DNA from 2 places in the Bradyrhizobium sp. SPXBL-02 genome. Region 2 is predicted to be linked to the other one. Evidence: predicted binding sites of a transcription regulator. Region 2 holds the regulator's gene; the other holds the start of a gene.
The links. Region 2 encodes LexA, which represses DNA repair genes until DNA is damaged. Its sites were predicted from a motif close to TGTTCNNNNTGTGTTCNG; they were not measured.

Region 1 (7,215 bases), 120 kb from region 2:
GTGCAGGCCGGTGGTGGGCTCGTCCAGGATGTAAAGCGTGCGGCCGGTGGCGCGTTTTGACAATTCCTTTGCCAGCTTGACGCGTTGCGCTTCACCGCCCGAGAGGGTCGTCGCCTGCTGGCCGACATGGATGTAATCGAGCCCGACGCGGTGCAAGGTCTGAAAAGTCTCCCGGACGCGCGGCACCGCCTTGAAGAACTCGGCGGCTTCCTCGACGGTCATGTCGAGCACGTCGGCGATGCTCTTGCCCTTGAACAGCACCTCCAGCGTCTCGCGGTTGTAGCGCTTGCCCTTGCAGACGTCGCAGGTGACGTAGACGTCGGGCAGGAAGTGCATCTCGATCTTGATGACGCCGTCGCCCTGGCAGGCTTCGCAGCGGCCGCCCTTGACGTTGAAGGAGAAGCGGCCGGGCTCGTAGCCGCGCGCCTTCGCTTCCGGCAGGCCGGCGAACCATTCGCGGATCGGCGTGAAGGCGCCGGTGTAGGTCGCAGGATTCGAGCGCGGGGTGCGGCCGATCGGCGACTGGTCGATGTCGATGATCTTGTCGATGTGCTCGAGGCCCTCGATGCGATCGTGCGGGGCGGCGCCCTCGCTGGCATTGTTGAGCTTGCGGGCGATGGCGCGGTAGAGCGTATCGATCAGCAGCGTCGATTTGCCGCCGCCGGAGACGCCGGTGACGCAGGTGAACAGGCCGAGCGGAATCTCCGCCGTGACGTTCTTGAGGTTATTGCCGCGCGCGTTCACCACCTTGATGGTGCGGCGGTGGTTCGGCGGGCGCCGCTCCGGCACCTCGACCTCGAGCTCGCCGGTGAGGTACTTGCCGGTCAGCGATTTCGGGTTGCGCATGATCTCGGCGGGCGTGCCTTCGGCGACGATGTTGCCGCCATGCATGCCGGCGCCGGGGCCGATGTCGAGCACGTAGTCGGCGAGCCGAATGGCGTCCTCGTCATGCTCGACCACGACCACGGTGTTGCCGAGGTCGCGCAGCCGCTTCAGCGTATCGAGCAGGCGCGCGTTGTCGCGCTGGTGCAGGCCGATCGAGGGCTCGTCGAGCACGTAGAGCACGCCCGTGAGCCCCGAGCCGATCTGCGAGGCCAGGCGGATGCGCTGGCTCTCGCCGCCGGACAGCGTGCCGGAGGAGCGCGACAGCGTCAGATAATTGAGGCCGACGTCGAGCAGGAAGGTGAGGCGCTCGCGGATTTCCTTGAGGATGCGGCCGGCAATCTCGTTCTGCTGCGCGTTCAGCGCCTCCGGCACGGTCTCGAACCATGCGCCGGCGCCCTTCACGGACAGCTCCGAGATTTCGCCGATATGCTTGCCGCCGATCTTGACGCAGAGCGCCTCAGGCTTGAGCCGAAAACCCTTGCAGCCCTCGCAGGGCACGTCGTGGAAATATTTCGCGAGCTCCTCGCGCGCCCACTCGCTCTCGGTCTCGCGGTAGCGGCGGTTGATGTTGGTGATGACGCCCTCGAACGGCTTCTTGGTGTCGTAGGAGCGCACCCCGTCCTCGTAGGAGAACTTGATCTCGTCCTCGCCCGAGCCGTAGAGGATCGCGTTTTGCGTCTTCTTCGGCAGGTCCTTCCACTTGGTGTCGAGTGTGAACTTGTAGTGCTTGCCGAGCGCGGTCAGCGTCTGCACGTAATAGGGCGATGACGATTTGGCCCAGGGCGCGATCGCGCCCTTGCGCAGCGTCAGATCCTTCTCGGGGATGACGAGGTCCTCGTCGACATGCTGCTCGACGCCGAGGCCGCCGCAGGCGGGGCAGGCGCCGTAGGGATTGTTGAAGGAGAACAGGCGCGGCTCGATCTCGGGGATGGTGAAGCCGGAGACCGGGCAGGCGAATTTTTCCGAGAACAGGATGCGCTCGGGGCCGCTCTTGTCGTGGATCTTTGCGGTCTTCTTCTTCTCCTCCGCAGGGGCAGCCGCCGCGGGCGCATCGGCGAACTCGACGACGGCGAGGCCTTCGGCGAGCTTCAACGCGGTCTCGAAACTCTCGGCGAGGCGTTGGCCGATATCGGCGCGCACCACGATGCGGTCGACCACGACGTCGATGTCGTGCGGGAACTTCTTGTCGAGGCTCGGGGCTTCCGCCAGCTCATAGAAGGTGCCGTCGATCTTGACGCGCTGGAAGCCCTTCTTGAGCCATTCGGCGAGCTCTTTCCGGTACTCGCCCTTGCGGCCGCGCACGACGGGGGCGAGCAGATAGAGGCGGGTGCCCTCGGGGAGCGCCAGCACGCGGTCGACCATCTGCGAGACGGTCTGGCTCTCGATCGGCAGGCCCGTGGCCGGCGAATAGGGCACGCCGACGCGCGCCCAGAGCAGGCGCATGTAGTCGTAGATCTCGGTGACGGTGCCGACGGTGGAACGCGGGTTCTTCGACGTCGTCTTCTGCTCGATCGAGATCGCCGGTGACAGGCCGTCGATCTGGTCGACGTCGGGCTTCTGCATCATCTCCAGGAACTGGCGGGCATAGGCCGACAGCGATTCGACGTAGCGGCGCTGGCCCTCGGCATAGATGGTGTCGAAGGCGAGCGAGGATTTGCCGGAGCCGGATAGGCCGGTGAACACCACCAGCTTGTCGCGGGGAATCTCGACGTCGATATTCTTGAGGTTGTGCTCGCGCGCGCCGCGGATCGTAATTGCGCGCAGGCTCGAGCCCGCGTTCTGTTGTTGGCGCTTCGCCCTGATCACTTCGTCCATCCCAGAGGTCCTCGAGGAATCCAAAGACGCGCGATCGCGCCAATGCAAAAGGCGCGCTTCGCCCGGAACCGGGATCGGCGCCGATGGGTATGGCAGCGAACGTAGGAAGAACGGCGGCGGATTTCCAGTGGGACTTGCGAATCGTCAACGGATTGTTGGCGCCCTGGCGGCATCTGGCAGCAGGAGCGCTGCGGAACCCCTGTCGGAACAGCCCGCCCAAAGCAAAAGGCCGGCGCGAGGCCGGCCTTTCGTGACGATGTGACTTGGAAGATCAGTACTTCGCGACGACCGGGCCGCCGAAGGTGTAGTTGAGGCGAACGGTGCCCATGTCGACATCCTGCTTGATGCGGTCGGTCCGGTCGTTGATGCCAAGCACCGTGAAATTGACGTTGCGGCCGCCCATGAACAAGTGGTCGTATTCGATCGCAACGGACCAGTTCGGTGCGAAACCGAATTCGATGCCGGTGCCGACTGCGCCGCCCCAGCGCGTCTCGCTCGCGCTATCGAAGACCACGCCGCCGAGAAGGCCGTCATACTTGGCGTGCGTGACCGCGGCGCCACCCCTCACGTACCAGAGCACGTTATTCCAGGCGTAGCCGACCTGGCCGGTGAACAGGCCGAGGGCATCGATTCTGGTCTGATTGACCACGGGTGCGAAAGCGGCGAGCGGGCTCGCGTTCGATCCCTTCAGGTTGGCCCAGTCGCCTTGGGCTTCAAGGCCGAACACCCAGTTAGCCGACTGCCAACGATAACCGACCTGGCCGCCGACGAGACCGCCGGTCGCGTTGTGACAGCCTTCGGACACGACCGGGATTGCCACACCGAGCACGGCATTGAGATCCCAGCAATTGCGGCTCGATGCACCGCCGCCGTTGATGCCGAGGTAGAAACCGCTCCAGTTGTACACCGCGATCGGCGCCACCGGAGCCTTGGCGTAGGGGCGGGCCGCCAAATCGGCCGCCGAGGCCGGTGCCAACGCGCTGAGTGCGAACAAACTGGCCGAAGCCAGCAAAAGCTTCTTCATATCCATTCCCCACTTCCGTTTCTCATTCCGGTCTTCCGGAGAGCGGAAGAGCAGCGGACCTCATGACTCAAGTAACGTCATTGCTTTACACCATTGAAGCCAAAAGTTGTGTCACCCGGCCGCCACATCCGTCCTAAAACGCGAACGAACGGGGCGGCCGCAACAAATACAAAAAGGCCGGCGCGAGGCCGGCCTTTCGTAACGCGGGTGCGTCAGAGACGAAGCTTAGTACTTCGCGACGACCGGGCCACCGAAGTGATAGTTCACGCCGACCTGCACGGTGTGAAGGTTGAGCGTGCCGGTGTTCACCGGAGCGCCGATACCCGAGAAGTAGGTCTCGCCGCCCAGGCTGCGATAGAGATACTCGCCCTTGACCGACCACTGCGGCGCGAAGAATGCCTCGACGCCAGCGCCGACCGTCCAACCGGAATGCCACTTGCTGTCCGAGACGCTTGCGAAGGGCGAGCTGACGGTGATCTTGTTGTCGATCCAGGCGTAGCCGCCCGTAGCGTAGAACAGCACGTTGTTGACGGCCCAACCGATACGGCCGCGCACAGTGCCGAGCGCATCAATGCGCGAGCTCGTGGTCACGGGAACGATAGCGCCGCCAAAGAGAACAGGGGTGGTCACCGAAGCATTGACATCAGCCCACGAGCCGTCGGCTTCCACGCCGAACACGACGTTGCCGGTCTGCCAGTTATAGCCGCCGGTGCCGCCGACGAAGCCACCCTTCATCCGCGGGTCGCCGGAACCGTTCTCCCAAGCGCCGCCGCCGACGATACCGAGGTAGAAGCCGGTCCAGTTGTAGACCGAGGCCACAGCCACCGGAGCCTTGGTGTAGGGGCGGGCTGCCAGATCAGCAGCCGAAGCGGGGGCCGCAAGAGCGAACACACAGGCCGAAGCCAACAAAACCTTTTTCATTTTCAACTTAATCCCAGTCCCAGTTTCTGTTGTTGCCTTCCGTCGCGGAAGGGCATCGGACTCAACGGCCCAACTGACGCCGTCTTTACACCACCAAAGCCGCAAGTTGTGTCTCCGAAAAGCCACAACAGTCGAAAAGGTGATGGTTGCTGACTCATTTACGTCCAGGCATCGTGCCGCAAAAAAGCAAAAAAGAAGGGCCGGCGCAGCGGGCCGGCCCTTGCATTCACTCACAAAATCAGAGGGATATCAGTACCTCGCGATCAGCGGGCCGCCGAAGCGATAATTCAACCGGACCAGGCCGATATCGACATCCTGGCTGATGCGATCGCTCCCGAACACGGCGCCCGCAGGCGTCGTGAAACCGATTGTGCGGTCGCCGAGGAAGATGTGGTTGTACTCGACGCCGAGCGTCCAGTTCGGAGCAAATCCGAATTCCAGGCCGGCGCCAACGGTGCCGCCCCAGCGGGTCTCGCGAGCCGACGCCAGCAGCGTGCCGGCGCCCGGCGTGCCGGCCGCGGCATAAACGTCGTACTTGTCCCCGACCACGGCGCCGCCGCCCTTGACGTAGAACAAGACGTTGTTCCAGGCGTAACCGACCTGGCCGGTGATCAGGCCGAAAGCATCGATGCGCGAGCGGTTGCGGTCACCGGTGACCAAAGCGCTTCCAGGGAAGACCGTGCTGACGTTGTCGCCCGAGAAGTCAGCCCAGTTACCCTGGCCTTCGACGCCGAACACCCAACTGGCCGACTGCCAGCGATAGCCGATCTGGCCACCGACCGTGCCACCGGTCGCGTTGTGGCATCCTTCACCGACGAAGGTACCGGGAACGCCGGTGACGACGCCGGTGGTGTCGAGGAAGTCCCAGCACTTGTGGCTCGTGCCGCCGCCGCCGTTGATGCCGATGTAGAAGCCGCTCCAGTCGTAAATCGCAGCGACCGCCGGAGCGGGAGCCTTGGTGTAGGGCCGCGCGGCAAGATCTGCCGCGCCTGCCGGAGCCGACAGCCCCAATGCCAGTACACTGATTGCGCCAAATAGAACCTTATTCATTGCAGTCTCCCCAGTTACGTCCGCTTCACGAAAGTCCCCGAAGCGGCTGATCAGGCGCGACGCCCATATGAACCAATTCCGAGGCAAAGGTAGCCTAAGGAAAGGGCAGAGTCCGTCTCCGGAATGCCACACTCGCGGCTCAACTGAGGTGGAACAACTTGATGAATGTTAAGCGGTTTTCGTCGTTCACGGGAACCCAAAAAAGTTCCATCGGAGTGCTGCTCTTTTCGTTGGCGGCCGGCCGAATGTTTGCTCTACCGCTATAAAGAACAAATCTGGAACAGATCTGAGCGCGATGCTATATGTGGGGATAACCCTGGGGGTGGCAGGCTGAGCGGTGCCCGCAAGCGTATAGGGTCGCCTCGACGGGCGCAGAGAAACGCGGGCAGCGGGATTGGCCCCTTTTGAAATTCAGTGGCATTCGGAGTGGAGAGCGGCGATGGCGGGAAGCGTCAACAAGGTCATTCTGGTTGGAAATCTCGGCAAGGATCCTGAAATCCGCCGCACCCAGGACGGGCGGCCGATCGCGAATTTGAGCATCGCGACGTCGGAGACCTGGCGCGACAAGAACACCGGCGAGCGCAAGGAGAAGACCGAGTGGCATCGCGTCGTGATCTTCTCTGAGCCGCTTTGCAAGGTCGTCGAACAGTATCTGAAGAAGGGCGCGAAGGTTTACATCGAGGGTGCGCTGCAGACCCGCAAATGGACCGACCAGAGCGGCGTCGAGAAGTACTCGACGGAGGTCGTGCTCCAGGGCTTCAACTCGACGCTGACGATGCTGGACGGCCGCGGTGGCGGCGGCGGAGGCGGCAGCTTCGCCGACGAGCCGGGCGGCGATTTCGGCTCCTCCGGACCCGTGAGCAGCGCGCCGCGCCGTCCGGTTGCCGCTGGCGGCGGTCGCAACAGCGACATGGACGACGACATCCCGTTCTGAGCGGGCGGACCGCTCGGCCCGGTGAGGCGGCGATTTCGATCGCGCTTCCCGCATCGGGTCAGCAAACCTTACTAATTGGCTGGGCGGGCTCGGATTTTCCGGGCCCGCTTCATGTTTGGGGTGAGGTCCGTTGCGCAGCGGAAAGCTGGCTGACGGGGCGCCGCTTCCCTGGTGTTCAGGCCGGCGTTGCGGGTGGTTCTGGAGGGTCGATTCCGTGGCCGTCCAGGGCGCGGCTCTGAGGCCGTAAGTTATTGGAAAAATAAGCGGAAAAAGCGCTTTCCGAGCGGCTGCCAGGGTGGTTATCCGACCCCGGATGCGCTATATGATTCCCAGACAAAACCTCACCGGATTCCCCCTTGGCTGACGACGACAACAAGCCCGGCGACCAGCCGGCGCACCCCTCGGACATTCGCCCCGTTTCCATCTACGAGGAGATGAAGAAGTCCTACCTCGATTACGCCATGAGCGTGATCGTGGCGCGTGCGCTGCCCGATGCGCGCGACGGGTTGAAGCCGGTGCACCGCCGCATCCTGTTCGCGATGAACAATCGCGGCGACACCCCGGACAAGAAGCACAAGAAGTCCGC
Region 2 (7,215 bases):
CGCACCATCCGCGCACCGGCAACGCATGGTGCATTTATCCGAGCTACGACTATGCCCACGGCCAGTCGGACGCGATTGAAGGCATCACGCATTCGATCTGCACGCTGGAGTTCGAGGACCACCGGCCGCTCTACGACTGGTTCATCGAGAAGCTGCCGGTGCCGTCCAAGCCGCACCAGTACGAGTTTGCGCGCCTCAACCTGACCTACACGCTGCTGTCCAAGCGCGTGCTGACGCAGCTCGTCCGCGAGGGTCATGTCGCCGGCTGGGACGATCCGCGCATGCCGACCATGGCGGGCATGCGCCGCCGCGGCGTGCCGCCGGCCGCATTGCGCGAATTCGTCAAGCGCATCGGCGTCGCCAAGGCAAACAGCGTCGTCGATGTCGGCATGCTGGAGTTCTGCATCCGCGAGGAGCTGAACCGCACGGCGCAGCGGCGCATGGCAGTCTTGAGGCCGCTCAAGGTCGTGATCGAGAATTATCCGGAAGGACAGACCGAGGAGCTCGAGGCGATCAATCATCCGGACGACCCTAGCGCCGGCACGCGGAAGATCACGTTCGGCCGCGAGCTCTATATCGAGCAGGACGATTTCATGGAGAACCCGCCGAAGAAGTTCTTCCGCCTGTCGCCGGGCAACGAGGTGCGGCTGCGTTACGCCTATTTCGTCAAGTGCACCGGCGTGATCAAGAACGACCAGGGCGAGGTGGTGGAGCTGCGCTGCACCTATGATCCCGCGACCAAGGGCGGCAACGCGCCCGACGGCCGCAAGGTCAAGGCGACCATGCACTGGCTGCCGGCGGCGACGTCCAAGCCGGCGGAGATCCGCATCTACAACCAGCTGTTCGCCAATCCGAGTCCGGACGCCTCGAATTTCGCGGCCGATCTCAACCCGAACTCGCTCGAGATCCTCGCCGATGCGCGGGTCGAGGCGTCAGTTGCCGAGAGCAATTCGACCGAGCCGATGCAGTTCGAGCGCCAGGGCTATTTCGTCCGCGACAAGGACTCGACGCCGGGCAAGCCGGTGTTCTCGCGTACGATCGGCTTGCGCGATACGTTCGCCAAGGAAGTCGCGAAGGGCTGAGGCGAGGGCATGAGCAGCGAAGCCGACGCCATCGTTTCCGCCATCATCGCGAAATGGTGCGCCGGCTTCGCGACGCTCGATGCGGCCGCGCTGTCCTCGCTCTATGCGAGGAACGCGTTCTTCTTCGGCTCGAACCCAAAACTCTATCGGGGCAGGGACGGCGTTGCCGATTATTTCAACGGCCTGCCGCGCTGGCGCAGGCCGAGCGCGACCTTCTCCGACGTGTACGCCGCGCAGGCCGGCCCTGACCTGATCAACATGGCCGCGATCATCACGTTCGATCTCGCCGGCGAGCGGGACGATCTCGTCGTCAAGATGAGCTGGGTCATCATCCGCGAGGAAGGCGACTGGAAGATCGTCAATCACCACGCCTCGTCGCAGGCGCCGCTGATTTAGCGGTCGTTCCATCAGTGTCGTCATTCCGGGGCGCGCCACTTGGCGCGAGCTATGATGCGCAATTGCGCATCATAGCTCGCGACTTCGTCGCGCCCCGGAATACGATTGAAACGAACGCGCGCCTGCCGCGTTGGCTGCGATCCAACCAAGGATCCCGCCATGCAGAACATCGCAGAGCATATGGAAGTCATCGGCGCCGACGGTGTCCATGTCGGCACCGTCGACAGGGTAGAGGGCAACCGCATCAAGCTGACCAGGAAGGACAGCGGCGAGGGCAGCCACAAGGGCCACCATCATTTCATCGACAAGGGCCTCGTTGCCGATGTTGAAGGCAACAAGGTGCGGCTGTCCGCCAAGGCGGACGTCGCCGTGACGATGGAAGAGGAAAAGTAGGGCGCTCCGTCGCCCGTTCCCGATCTGTACCGCTATTCGCGCAGCCGCACGGTCCGGTAGCCTCCGCACCCGTCGCGTATCGCAAGGTGCAGGGAATGGCGGAGCCGGGGCGGCCAGGACGCTCCCAGGGAGTTGCCGGGACGTGGCCGGTCGGCCGCGCCGCCCCGGCCGGCGGCTTTGCGCCGGCGGGGTTTGGCATCTGGCCGGCCATCGTCGAAATGCTGCGCCAGTGGGCGCGCGCCGAGGCCGGGCCAGGCCGGCTGTTGCCGTGGGTGCCCGTCGCCTTTGGCGGCGGCATCGCGCTTTATTTCGCCGCCGATCATGAGCCGGTGCTGTGGGTGGTTGCCGCGACGGCCATCGCGCTGATGCTCGGCGCGGTGTTGCTCCGGCGGAGCCGGCTGTTTGCTCCTGCCATCATGATCGCGGCGGTCGCCGCCGGATTTGCCATGGCGACCTGGAAGACGGCGCGCGTCGCCCATCCCGTGCTCGCCAAGCCGCTTTATTCGGTGTCGCTGTCGGGCTTCGTGGAAGCGCGCGACATTCGCGAGCGTACCGATCGCTTCGTGCTGCGCGTCAGCGCGATGGAGGCGCAGCGCGGCGACGTCAAGCTCGAGCGCGTCCGCCTCTCGGTGCGCAAGGGCACGGCGCCCGAAGTCGGCAGCTTCGTGCAATTGAAGGCGCGGCTGCTGCCGCCGATCTCGCCGGTGCGGCCCGGCAGCTATGATTTCTCGCGCGACATGTTCTTCCAGAGCATCGGTGCCTCCGGCTTCGTGATGGGCGCGATCACGGCGTCCAGGCCGCCGGATGCCGGCGGCCTGCGGCTGCGCTACGCCGCCTTCATGCAGGGCCTGCGCGATGCGATCGATGCGCGCATCCGCGCAACGCTCGAAGGCGACAACCGGGCGATCGCAACGGCGCTGCTCACGGGGCGGCGCGATGCGATTACCGCGCCGGTCAACGATGCCATGTTCGTCTCGGGGCTCGGCCATGCGCTGTCGATCTCCGGCTACCACATGGCGGTCGTCGCCGGCGTCGTCTTCTTCGCGGTGCGCGCGCTGCTGGCCTTGATCCCGGGGCTGGCGGCCGGCTTTGCCATCAAGAAATGGTCGGCGGCCGCCGCGCTGGTCGCGGCGGCGTTCTACCTGCTGCTGTCGGGCGCGGAGGTCGCGACGCAACGATCGTTTTTCATGACGGCGGTGGTGCTGATCGCCGTCATGGTCGACCGCCGCGCCATCACCTTCCGCACGCTGGCGGTGGCGGCGCTGATCGTGCTCGCGGTCGCGCCCGAGGCGCTGGTGCATCCGAGCTTCCAGATGTCATTTGCGGCAACGCTCGGGCTGGTGGCGCTGGTGCAGATCGGCATGCCGAACCTGCTCGCCTCACCCGATCATTCCGCGACGGCGCGGATCGCGCTGTGGGGCGGCCGCGAGATCGCGATGCTGTTCCTGGCCTCGCTGATCGCGGGGCTCGCGACCACGCCCTACGCCGCCTTCCACTTCCATCGCGTGACGCCATACGGCGTGCTCGCCAATCTCGGCGCCATGCCGGTGGTCTCGGCGCTGGTGATGCCGGCCGGGCTGTTGGGACTGCTCGCAGCGCCTTTCGGGCTCGACGGCGTGTTCTGGTGGTTGATGGGGATCGGCATCGAGTGGATGGTCCTGGTCGCGCGCTGGGTGGCGGCCCTGCCGGGCGCCGTCGGCCGCATTCCGGCGTTCGGGATCGCGCCGCTGATCGCGGCGAGCCTCGGGCTCATCGTGATGGGCCTGTTGCGCACGCCCTTGCGCTGGTCCGGCGCCCTGGTGCTGCTGGCGGCGATCCTCTGGGGGCTGTCGGTGCGCCAGCCTGATGTCCTGATTGCCGGGGATGGCGCGAGCGTCGCGGTCCGGGGCGGGGATGAGCGCTTGCAAGTGATCCGCGCCAGCAAGGACAGCTTCCTGCTGAAGGAGTGGCTGGCCGCAGATGCCGATCCGCGTGATGCCGGCAACGCCTCGTTGGCGAGCAGCGTGTCATGTGACGAGTCCGGTTGCGTGGCGCCGCTCGCGGACGGACGGCTGATCGCGTTGGCGACGCGCATCGACGCGCTGGCCGATGATTGCAGCCGCGCCGCGTTGGTGGTGACGGCGCGGCCCGCGCCGCCCGATTGCGCGGCGATGGTGGTCGATCGGGCGCGTCTTGCCAGTCAGGGCGCGCTGGCTCTGACGCGAAGCGCAGAGGGTTTTTCGGTGCAGGCGGTGAGGGCGAGAGGGGCAAGCCGTCCTTGGCTGCCGGCCGGCGCCGGCGAGGGGGATTTCGACGGCAGCCTCGTGCCGAAGACGGCCGTGCCTCGCAACCGGGACGCAACGCCATCGGAGGCCGACTTGCAGGCCGACGATTGAAGATCAATGCGGGGAAAAACCGGTCCGACGGGATCCCGCAGGACGCAAACCATACCATCTCGCCGGCCGCGGCCGGCGATGGCATTTGAATTTGGCCCTCGACTTTTCGGTCGGGGCCGACCGCGTCAGCCGATCGGCAGGCGCGTGATCGTGGGCCGCGTGTCGGCGACGATCTGCGGCTTGTGCTCGCGCTCGATGGCTTGCTGCGTCACCGGCAATTGCAGCACGGTCGCGCGCTGGCCTTCGACGAGCTGCGTCACCAGCACGTACTTGCCGTCCGGAAATTCGATCGCGTCATGATGGCGATCGGGAATGTGCGGGTCGATCTTGCCGAACTTGCCGACGCGGGAGTTGACGGTGCGCGTCCAGATCCAGCGGTTGTCGTAGCGGACGTTATCGGCGAAAGCGAGCTCCGTTCCCGGCAGCAGACAGACCGCGACGGAGAGATCGGCTTCGGAGGCGAAGCCGCGCGTCGAGGTGCCGCGGAAGGTTGTCGTGACGATCGTCTCGCCAACTTCGGCGGGGCGCGTCGCGACGGCATGCAGGCTATAGTCACACATCGGGTGCTCCTCATACTGGGATAGCGACCCGCGTCTCTTTCGAGGCGCAGGCCTCTATCAGAGTGGAAGCCTCCAACGCTCTGCTCGGTTATGGGCAAATCTGCGGCTCGCATCCGCAGCACGCGATCACATTATCTTTCCCGGATTCGATAGGAACAAACCTCGCGTCCTTGCATTTGGCCCGCACTATCGGCGCTGTCGGCACAACTCTACCGGCGGAGCGAAATGGCCGCGTGTCCGCATGGGCGAGTGTCGCGCGGGAAGAGGCGCCGAACAGTCAGCGCAGAACCAGAAAGACCATCCAGCCGGAGCGGACAAGTATCCGCTCCAATCTTGGATCGACGATCGAAGCGCGCGTAGCGCTTACTTCCGGTATCAGTACTTCCGGTAAAGCCCGATCAGCTTGCCCTGGATCTTCACGCGGTTCGGCGGAAGAATGCGGACCTCGTAGGCGGCATTGGCGGGCTCGAGCGCGATCGAGGCGCCGCGGCGGCGGAAGCGCTTGAGCGTGGCCTCCTCGTCGTCGATCAGCGCCACCACAATGTCGCCGGTATTGGCGGTCTCGTTGCGCTGGATCAGCGCCATGTCGCCGTCGAGGATGCCGGCCTCGACCATCGAATCGCCGCGCACCTCGAGCGCGTAGTGCTCGCCGGAGCCGAGCATGTCCGGCGGGACGCTGATGGTGTGGCTGCGGGTCTGCAGCGCCTCGATCGGCGTGCCGGCCGCGATGCGGCCCATCACGGGCACCGCGACGGGGCGCTCGCCCTCATCCGCGGGCGGGCTGGAGCTCGCGCGCACCTTGCCGAGATTGCCCTCGATGACGCTCGGGGTGAAGCCGCGGCGATTGCCGGCTGCGGCCTGGAGCTCGGGCAGCTTGATCACCTCGATGGCACGGGCGCGGTTGGGCAGGCGGCGAATGAAGCCGCGCTCCTCAAGCGCAGTGATCAGGCGATGAATGCCTGACTTCGAGCGCAGGTCGAGCGCATCCTTCATCTCGTCGAAGGACGGCGGCACGCCGCTTTCCTTCAGACGTTCGCTGATGAACCGCAGAAGCTCGTATTGTTTGCGCGTCAACATCTCGACCAAAGTCCCCCGGTTGATGTCGTTCGATTCCGAGACGATGAAGTCGGCAATAAGCCGCTACATCCTCGAAACAAATCATGAACGGACACTATATGTTCGATATGTGTTCCGCAACTGCTTAATTTATGGTGAACGCGGCTGAACTCGCGGAATGCGTGTGGCTCAGCAGCTCAGACGGGCAGCCGCAGCACCTCGCAAGGTGTGCCGGCCTCGGCCTTCGGCGCGAACGGTGCGCGCACGAGAAGTACCTGTGCCGCAGAGAGATTCGCAAGCAGGGAGGAGTCCTGATGGCTGACGGGAAGGGCGACGCGCGTGCCGTCGTCGCGCACCTCCAGCCGCGCACGCAGATAATCCTCGCGCTGATCGTTGGCGCCGAGGTCGCGGCCCAGCACGGCGCGCTCGCGCTGATGATGAATCACTGAACCGCCCGACAGGGCCCGAATCAAGGGCACCATGAACAGGAAGGCGCACACGTATGACGACACGGGATTGCCGGGCAGGCCGATCACGCGCATCGCGCCGAGGCGACCATGCATCATCGGCTTGCCGGGCCGGATCGCGATCTTCCAGAACGCCATCTCGATGCCTTCGCCCTTGAGCGCCTGCTGGACCAGATCGTGGTCGCCGACCGACGCACCGCCGGTCGTGACCAGGATGTCGGCACCGCTCTCGCGCGCGCGGCGGATGCCGGCGGACGTGGACTCCAGCGTATCGGCGGCAATTCCGAGGTCGATGGTCTCGGCGCCCTCGCTGCGGGCAAGGGCGTGCAGGGCATAGCCATTGGAATAGACGATCTGACCGGGACCAGGCGCGGTGCCCGGCATGACCAGCTCGTCGCCGGTGGCGAGAATCGCGACCCTCGGGCGGCGGATAACGCCGAGATAAGGATGATTCATTCCGGCGGCGAGGGCGAGATCGCGCTCGGTGAGACGGATTCCCTTGCGCAGCAGCACGTCGCCTTCGCGGAAGTCGACGCCCGCAGGGCGGATGTGCCGGCCACAAATTGCGGCTTCCTTGATCGTGACATGCTTGCCGTCGGCAATTGTGTCCTCCTGGATCACGACGGCATCGGCGCCGTCGGGAACGACGCCGCCGGTGAAGATCCGCACGGCTTCGCCGGGGCCGACCCTTCCCGCGAACGGCCGACCCGCCGCGACCTCACCGACGACGGTCAGCCTGGACTCGATGGCCGCGTCGGACGCGCGCACGGCATAGCCGTCCATCGCCGACATCGCCTCCGGCGGCTGCGTGCGCCGCGCCGCGACATCGTGCGCGAGCACACGATGGTGGGCCTCGTCGAGGCGAACCATCTCTTCGGCCAGCGGC

Region 1: a site for LexA is predicted at 2,796-2,813, ahead of uvrA (excinuclease ABC subunit UvrA). Genes of this name have one in related genera too.

Annotation. Positions count from the first base shown of each region.
Region 1 is NZ_CP182474.1:4,005,312-4,012,526, forward strand. Features, by position in the region: gene uvrA (excinuclease ABC subunit UvrA) at 1-2,700, opposite strand, end outside; gene ACNJYD_RS18625 (outer membrane protein) at 2,972-3,724, opposite strand; gene ACNJYD_RS18630 (outer membrane protein) at 3,950-4,645, opposite strand; gene ACNJYD_RS18635 (outer membrane protein) at 4,895-5,695, opposite strand; gene ACNJYD_RS18640 (single-stranded DNA-binding protein) at 6,135-6,629, shown strand; gene gyrA (DNA gyrase subunit A) at 6,986-7,215, shown strand, end outside.
Region 2 is NZ_CP182474.1:3,884,594-3,891,808, forward strand. Features, by position in the region: gene ACNJYD_RS18025 (glutamine--tRNA ligase/YqeY domain fusion protein) at 1-1,082, shown strand, start outside; gene ACNJYD_RS18030 (YybH family protein) at 1,092-1,478, shown strand; gene ACNJYD_RS18035 (DUF2171 domain-containing protein) at 1,638-1,871, shown strand; gene ACNJYD_RS18040 (ComEC/Rec2 family competence protein) at 1,967-4,246, shown strand; gene ACNJYD_RS18045 (hypothetical protein) at 4,372-4,806, opposite strand; gene lexA (transcriptional repressor LexA) at 5,182-5,883, opposite strand; gene ACNJYD_RS18055 (molybdopterin molybdotransferase MoeA) at 6,060-7,215, opposite strand, start outside.